2 regions of the Dactylosporangium sp. NPDC005572 genome follow, and region 2 is predicted to be linked to the other one. Evidence: riboswitches for the same ligand, from Rfam matches in the RefSeq annotation. Region 2 holds a riboswitch; the other holds the start of a gene.
The links. A riboswitch is a leader RNA that binds a small molecule or an ion and turns the genes downstream of it on or off. The one in region 2 is predicted to bind S-adenosylmethionine.

Region 1 (3,311 bases), on a different contig from region 2:
ACCCGCACGCGGTACCCCAACGGCGTCGACGGCAACAGCTTCTTCGAGAAGAACGCCCCCGCCGGTACCCCTGACTGGATCCGCACGGTCCGCCTGCCCGTCCCCGGCTCGTCCAAGAACCGCGAGAAGATCGACTTCATCCTGGTCGACGAGCTGGCCACGGTGGTCTGGCTGGCCAACCTGGCCGCGCTGGAGCTGCACACCCCGCAGTGGCGGGTCGACGAGGACGGCCGCACCCTCGACCCCGACCAGCTCGTGGTCGACCTGGACCCGGGCCCGCCGGCCGGCCTCCCGGAGTGCTACGAGGTGGCCCTGCTGCTACGCGAACGGCTGGCCGCCGACGGCCTGGCGGGCTGCCCGAAGACGTCCGGCAGGAAGGGCATGCAGCTGGTGGTACCGCTACCGGGCGACGAGACGGCCGACGAGCTGAGCGCCTACGCCAAGGCGGTCGCGGACGAACTGGCCCGGGCGCACCCCGGCCTGGTGGTCTCGAAGATGGCCAAGCAGCTGCGCCCGGGCAAGGTCTTCATCGACTGGAGCCAGAACAACGCCTTCAAGACCACGGTCGCGCCGTACTCGCTCCGGGCGGGCGCCCTGCCGACCGTGAGTGCCCCGCTGACCTGGGAGGAGGTCGAGGCCGGCGAGCTGACCGCCGCCGACCTGAACCCGTCCACCGTCCTCGCCCGCCTCGCCGAGCTAGGCGACCTGCTCCAGGGCGGCGAGTAGCCGGTCCACGTGCTCCGTCGTGGTGCCCAGGCCGAGGCTGGCGCGTACCGCCTGGGCCGGGACCGCTTCGGCGCCCAGCCGCGCGGTCGCCTCGGCGAGCAGGCGGCGGGTCAGCGGGTGGGCGCAGAACAGGCCTGTGCGCACGCCGATGCCGTGGTCGCGGCCCAGCCGGACGGCCAGGTCGCCCGGGTCCTCGCCCAGCACCGCGAACGACACGATGCCGACCCGCGGCGCTTCCGGGCCGAACAGGCGCAGCTCCTCCACGTGCGGCAGCCCGGCCAGGCCGGCCCGCAGGCGGGTCACCAGGGCCTGCTCGTGGCTGTCCTCCCGGAGCGCCCGCAGGGCCGTGGCCAGCGCGACCGCGCCGAGCAGGTTCGGCGTCCCCGCCTCGTGGCGGGCCGGGCCGGTCGCCCAGCGCACGGTGCCGTCGAAGGCCACGTTGGCGCTCGCGCCGCCGCCCGCGAGGTACGGCTCGGCGGCGTCCAGCCAGTCGGCCCGGCCCACCAGCACGCCGGCGCCGAACGGTGCGTAGATCTTGTGGCCGGAGAACGCCACGTAGTCCGCGCCCAGGTCGGACAGCGAGACCGGTGCGTGCGGGGCGAGCTGGGCGGCGTCGACCGCGATCCGGGCGCCGAAGCGGTGTGCCACGGCGGCGAGCCGCGCGACCGGCCACAGCTCCCCGGTCACGTTGCTGGCCGCGGTCACGCTGACCAGCGTGTTCTTTCCCGTGCTGGACAGGCATCGGGTGAGCGACCCGACCGCCTCGTCGGCCGACCGGGGCGCCGGCAGCCGCACCACGCCGGCCCAGGGCAGCAGGTTGGCGTGGTGTTCGGTGTCGAACGTGACGACCGTGGTGCCCGCGGGCACGGCGCGCGCGAGCAGGTTGAACGCGTCGGTGGTGTTCCGCGTGAAGACGACGGTGTCACCGGCGCCGCAGCCGAGCACGTCGGCCACGGTCTCGCGGGCCTGCTCGTACTCCCGCGTGCACCGCTCCGACAGCGCCCCGGCGCCGCGGTGGACCGATCCGTAGAAGGGCAGCAGCTCGGCGACCGCGTCGGCGACGACCCGCAGGCAGGGGGCGGTGGCGGCGATGTCGAGGTTGGCGAAGTCGACGCTGCGGCCGTCGCGGAGCTTGACGTCACCGGGGGACAGGACAACGGACATGGAGGCATGACCTTCCGTTCGCGCTTGCCCGCCACACCGCGCGACGGGCCGGGTCATCACCCGGGGCACCCCGCCGCGAACGCGAGGGTTGCCGGCCAGCGAGCCGGGGCTTGGCGCTGGCACTCATGACCTCCGCCGACGGTACCGCGGATAGAGTTGGCTCATGAGCGAACTCCCGCCGAATGGGACGCCGTCCGACCGACCGGCCGCGCCCCCGACGGGCCAGTCAGCGCCTGCCGACACTCCGCCGGGCGAGCAGCCGGCCGCCCCCTTCGCGGGGTCCGCGAGTGGTCAGCCACCCGCCCCCGAGCCGTGGGTCGCTCCGACCCCGTGGGCGCCGTCGGCCCAGCCGCCCGCCGCCGCACCCGGCAACGGGTTCGCTCCGCCGGCCTCGGCGCCGCCCGCCGCGTCCACCTGGGCCGCACCATCCGAGCCGCCTGCCGCATCGACCTGGGGCTCGCCTTCCGGGCCGTCCCCGCAGCCCGACGCGTCGCCGTGGGCTAGGCCGGCGCCGCCCGGGACGCCCGGGCACTCGCCCTACTCGGCCCCCGCTGGCCTCACCGACCCGGGTTCCCCCGCACCGGCGCAGGCGGGGATCGGGACGCCGCCCTCCGGGTGGCCGGCCGCGCTGCCCGCGGTGCCCGGCGCGCCCGGCAGTTGGGCGCCGACGGCCGCCGCCGCGACCTCCGCCGTGCCCAACGTGACCGTGGCCGCCGAGCCCGTGACCAACGAGCAGTCGTACGCGACGGCCGCGCTGGCCCTCGCCGCCGCCCCGCCCGCCAAGCGCTCCGACCGGCGGCGGCTGTGGACGCTCATCCTCGTCATGGGGTTCATCGCCGCCTGCGGCGTGGCCGTGCTCGGCTTCTTCGGGTTCAGCGGCGGCTGGACGGCCCTCGTCATCGGTGTCGCCGCCGCGGTCATCCCGGTGCCCCTGCTCGTCTTCTGCTTCCTGTGGCTCGACCGGTACGAGCCGGAGCCGGTGAAGTACCTCATCTTCGTCTTCGGCTGGGGCGCCTGCGTCGCAACCGGCGTGGCGCTCGTGGTCAACACCACCGGCGCCTATCTCGCCGATCGCGCCGGACTCTCCGACGCACTCGTGGCCGTGCTGGTGGCGCCGTTCATCGAGGAGAGCATGAAGGCGCTCGGGCCGATCCTGCTGTTCTGGCGCCGCCCCCGCGCGTACTCCGGCATCATCGACGGCATCGTCTACTGTGGACTTTCGGCCACCGGCTTCGCCATGGTGGAGAACATCCTGTACCTCGGGTTCAAGGGGTACGCCGACACCGCCGAGAAGAACGGGCCGGTCTCCGGCGCGGCCGTGCTGGTCGGCATTTTCATCGTGCGGATCGTGATGACCGGCTTCGCCCACCCGCTGTTCACCGCGATGACGGGCATCGGCCTCGGCATCGCCTCGCGCACCT
Region 2 (3,311 bases):
CGTCCATGCGGACCTCGGCGTTCGGTGGTGCCCTACTGCTCGTGCTCGGCCTGGCCGGGCTCTCCGGCGCGCTCTACTACGACCAGGCGCACGCCGGCGAGTGGACCTCCTACGCCGAGCACGCCAACGCCATCAACGGACCCGCCGAGGCCCTCACCGCCCAGGTTTTCACGCTCATCGGGGCGATCGCCGCCGGCTTCGGCGCGGCGATCGCCGGCGGCACCGCCATCCTGGCGGCGTTCGGCGGGCGGATCGGGCACTGGATGCTGCGGGTCACCGCGGTCCTCATCCTGGTGCTGCTCCTGCTCGTCGCGGCCGCCCTCGGCGTCGGCGGGCTCACCGGTGGCGAGCCCGCCGCCATCATCGACACGCCCGGATGGCTGCTCGCGGCCGAGATCGGTGGGCTGGCCCTCGCCGTGCTCGGGGCCGGAGTGACAACAGCGAATCTCTGGACATTCACCCCAGCCGAAGAGGGCTACGCCGGGTAGCCGTCAACGGTCGCCATCGGCGGGCGGTCGGGGAGCGACACGTCGGTCACCTGGGGTACGACACCATCCTCATGACGCCGGAACTGGGTCAGCGTCGGCCACAGCTTGTGCTCGGGCGACACGCGGTCGTTGATCGTGTGGACGATCGTGGCCGCCATCCGGCCCAGCGCCGCCGTGTCCTGATGGCCGTGCGTGCGCTGCCCCAGGTCGACCTGGGCGAGCGCGTCCAGCCCCGCGGTGCGGTAGGTGTCGATGAGCAGGCCGGTCTCGACGCCGTAGCCGTACGCGAACGGCAGGCGCTCCAGCAGCGACCGCCGGGCCCCGTACTCGCCCGCGAGCGGCTGGACGACCCCCGCCAGCTCCGGGAAGTGCGCGTTGAGCAGCGGGCGCGCGGCGAGCTCGGTCACCCGCCCGCCGCCGGCCGCGGAGACGTCCAGCAATGGCCGGTCATAGAAGGCCTTCACCATCTGGACGGTCGGGTCGGCGAACAGCGGCCCCAGCAGGCCGGTCACGAAGTGTGGCCGGAAGTCGGTCAGGTCGGCGTCGACGTACACCAGGATGTCGCCCGTCGTGACCGCGAGCGCCTTCCACAGGACCTCGCCCTTGCCCGGGCGGGAACCGGTCCACGGCAGGATGTCGTCGCGGTGGTGGACCACGGCACCGGCCGCGGCGGCCACCTCGGCGGTGCGGTCGACGGAGCCCGAGTCGACCACCACGACCTCGTCCACGAGTGAGCCGAGGGTGAGTACGCCGGTGACGATCTCGCCGACGGTGGGCTCCTCGTCGAGCGCCGGGAGGACCACCGAGACGCGGGTGTCCCGCTTCTGCGCGGCCAACGCGGCGACGGGAAAGTCCAGCCAGGAGGCGGTTCGGGCGGCGAACCAGGCCGCCGCGGAAGGGTGCATGAGTGAAACCGTAGTCACGTCCAACCCGTGAGATGACTCATACGGTGGGTGCCGTGGTGCCCCTTACACTGAAACGCGCACGACACAACTACATACCTCATCCAGAGGGGCAGAGGGATACGGCCCGATGAAGCCCCGGCAACCCCTGCGACGACGACTCGATGGCGAGGCGGTCGCGGTAGGTGCCAATTCCGTCCCGGTGCAACACCCGGGGAAGATGAGAGGAAACCTCGACATGACCTCGACGCTCAGCATCTTCACCGACTCCCCGGCCCGCCACCTCGTCTGTCGCGGTTGCGGAGCCACCTTCCCCCTCGCGGCGCAGCACGCCTGTTTCGAGTGTTTCGGCCCGCTCGAGGTCGGTTACGACGCCGAGGCGCTGGCCAAGGTCACCCGGGCCGAGATCGAAGCGGGACCCAAGAACATCTGGCGCTACGCGCCGCTGCTGCCGGTGGGTAAGGACCCGGCCGGCCGCGTCACGCTCGACCCGGGGCTCACCCCGCTGGTCAAGGCCGACGTGCTGGCCGCCGAGCTCGGCTTCACCGCCCCGCTGTGGGTCAAGGACGACTCGGCCAACCCGACCCACTCGTTCAAGGACCGCGTCGTCTCGGTCGCGCTCACGGCGGCCAAGGCGCTGGGCTTCACGCGGTACTCCTGCGCCTCCACCGGCAACCTCGCCAACTCCGTCGCCGCGCACGCGGCCCGTGCCGGCGTCCCGTCGACCGTGTTCATCCCGGCCGACCTCGAGCCCGGCAAGGTGCTCATGACCGCCGTCTACGGCGGCGAGGTGGTCGCGATCGAGGGCTCCTACGACGAGGTCAACCGGCTCTGCTCGGAGCTGACCGAGACCGACGAGTTCGAGAACACCGCATTCGTCAACGTCAACGTCCGCCCGTTCTACGCCGAGGGCTCCAAGACGCTCGGGTACGAGGTGGCCGAGCAGCTCGGCTGGCGCATCCCGGCCCAGGTGGTCATCCCGATGGCCAGCGGCGAGCTGCTCACCAAGGTCGACAAGGCGTTCAGCGAGCTGGTCGAGATCGGCCTGGTCCCGCCGAGCGAGTGGAAGGTGTTCGGCGCGCAGTCGGCCGGCTGCAACCCGATCGCGACGGCCCTGCACAAGGGCGTCGACGAGATCGTCCCGGTCAAGCCCACCGGCATCGCGAAGTCGCTGAACATCGGCGACCCGGCCGCCGGCATCTACGCGCTGGAGTCCGTCCGCCGCACCGGCGGCTGGATGGAGTACGTCGACGACGACGAGATCCGTGCCGGCATCCAGCTGCTGGCCCGCACCACCGGTGTCTTCGCCGAGACCGCGGGCGGTGTGACGACGGCGGTACTGCAGAAGCTCGTGCAGACCGGCAAGCTCGACCCGACCGCGGAGACGGTCATCTTCAACACCGGCGACGGCCTGAAGACCCTCGATGCGGTCGCCGACCGGGTGGGCTTCACGCACCGCGTCAAGCCCTCGCTGAAGTCGGCCCGCGAGGCCGGGCTGCTGGGATGATTTTTCCGCCCGCCCAGGGGTGATTTCGCTACTGTCCGTTCACGGAGAGAGAGCGCTTCCACGCTTGGACGAGGACGCACTCGTCCGATTGGAGGATCCGGCCGCAACGCAGCGTGACCGCACTCGCGCGGTCCGCTGTGCGAGGGACTTGACGCCCTTTGTCGCGGGGTCCAGGATGCTCGGTGCGGGAGGACGTGTCGCCGCGAGACCCGGGGCTCTGGCCCCGAAGTCCGCGACCACAACACCGGAGGTGTTGGCGAGCGTCCTCTCGACCATTTCCGGGGTCAGGTGCCATCCGCGGGAAAATTCGTTGCCGGTCGATGGGCCCGTCGGTCAGGCTGGCCGCATGACCCAGGACCTCTCCACGCTCGAGATCGTCGAGGTGCGCGCCGATGATCCGGCGGCCGTCGACGC

Region 1: linked by a shared signal. The riboswitch ahead of ABZS66_RS19445 (aminotransferase class V-fold PLP-dependent enzyme) and the one ahead of thrC (threonine synthase) in region 2 are both predicted to bind S-adenosylmethionine.

Annotation. Positions count from the first base shown of each region.
Region 1 is NZ_JBEXCY010000034.1:66,780-70,090, forward strand. Features, by position in the region: gene ligD (non-homologous end-joining DNA ligase) at 1-726, shown strand, start outside; gene ABZS66_RS19445 (aminotransferase class V-fold PLP-dependent enzyme) at 697-1,890, opposite strand; SAM riboswitch class IV at 1,906-2,021, opposite strand; gene ABZS66_RS19450 (PrsW family intramembrane metalloprotease) at 2,528-3,311, shown strand, end outside.
Region 2 is NZ_JBEXCY010000003.1:43,227-46,537, reverse strand. Features, by position in the region: gene ABZS66_RS02505 (hypothetical protein) at 6-488, shown strand; gene ABZS66_RS02500 (glucosyl-3-phosphoglycerate synthase) at 476-1,393, opposite strand; SAM riboswitch class I at 1,488-1,617, shown strand; gene thrC (threonine synthase) at 1,629-2,897, shown strand; gene ABZS66_RS02490 (GNAT family N-acetyltransferase) at 3,244-3,311, shown strand, end outside.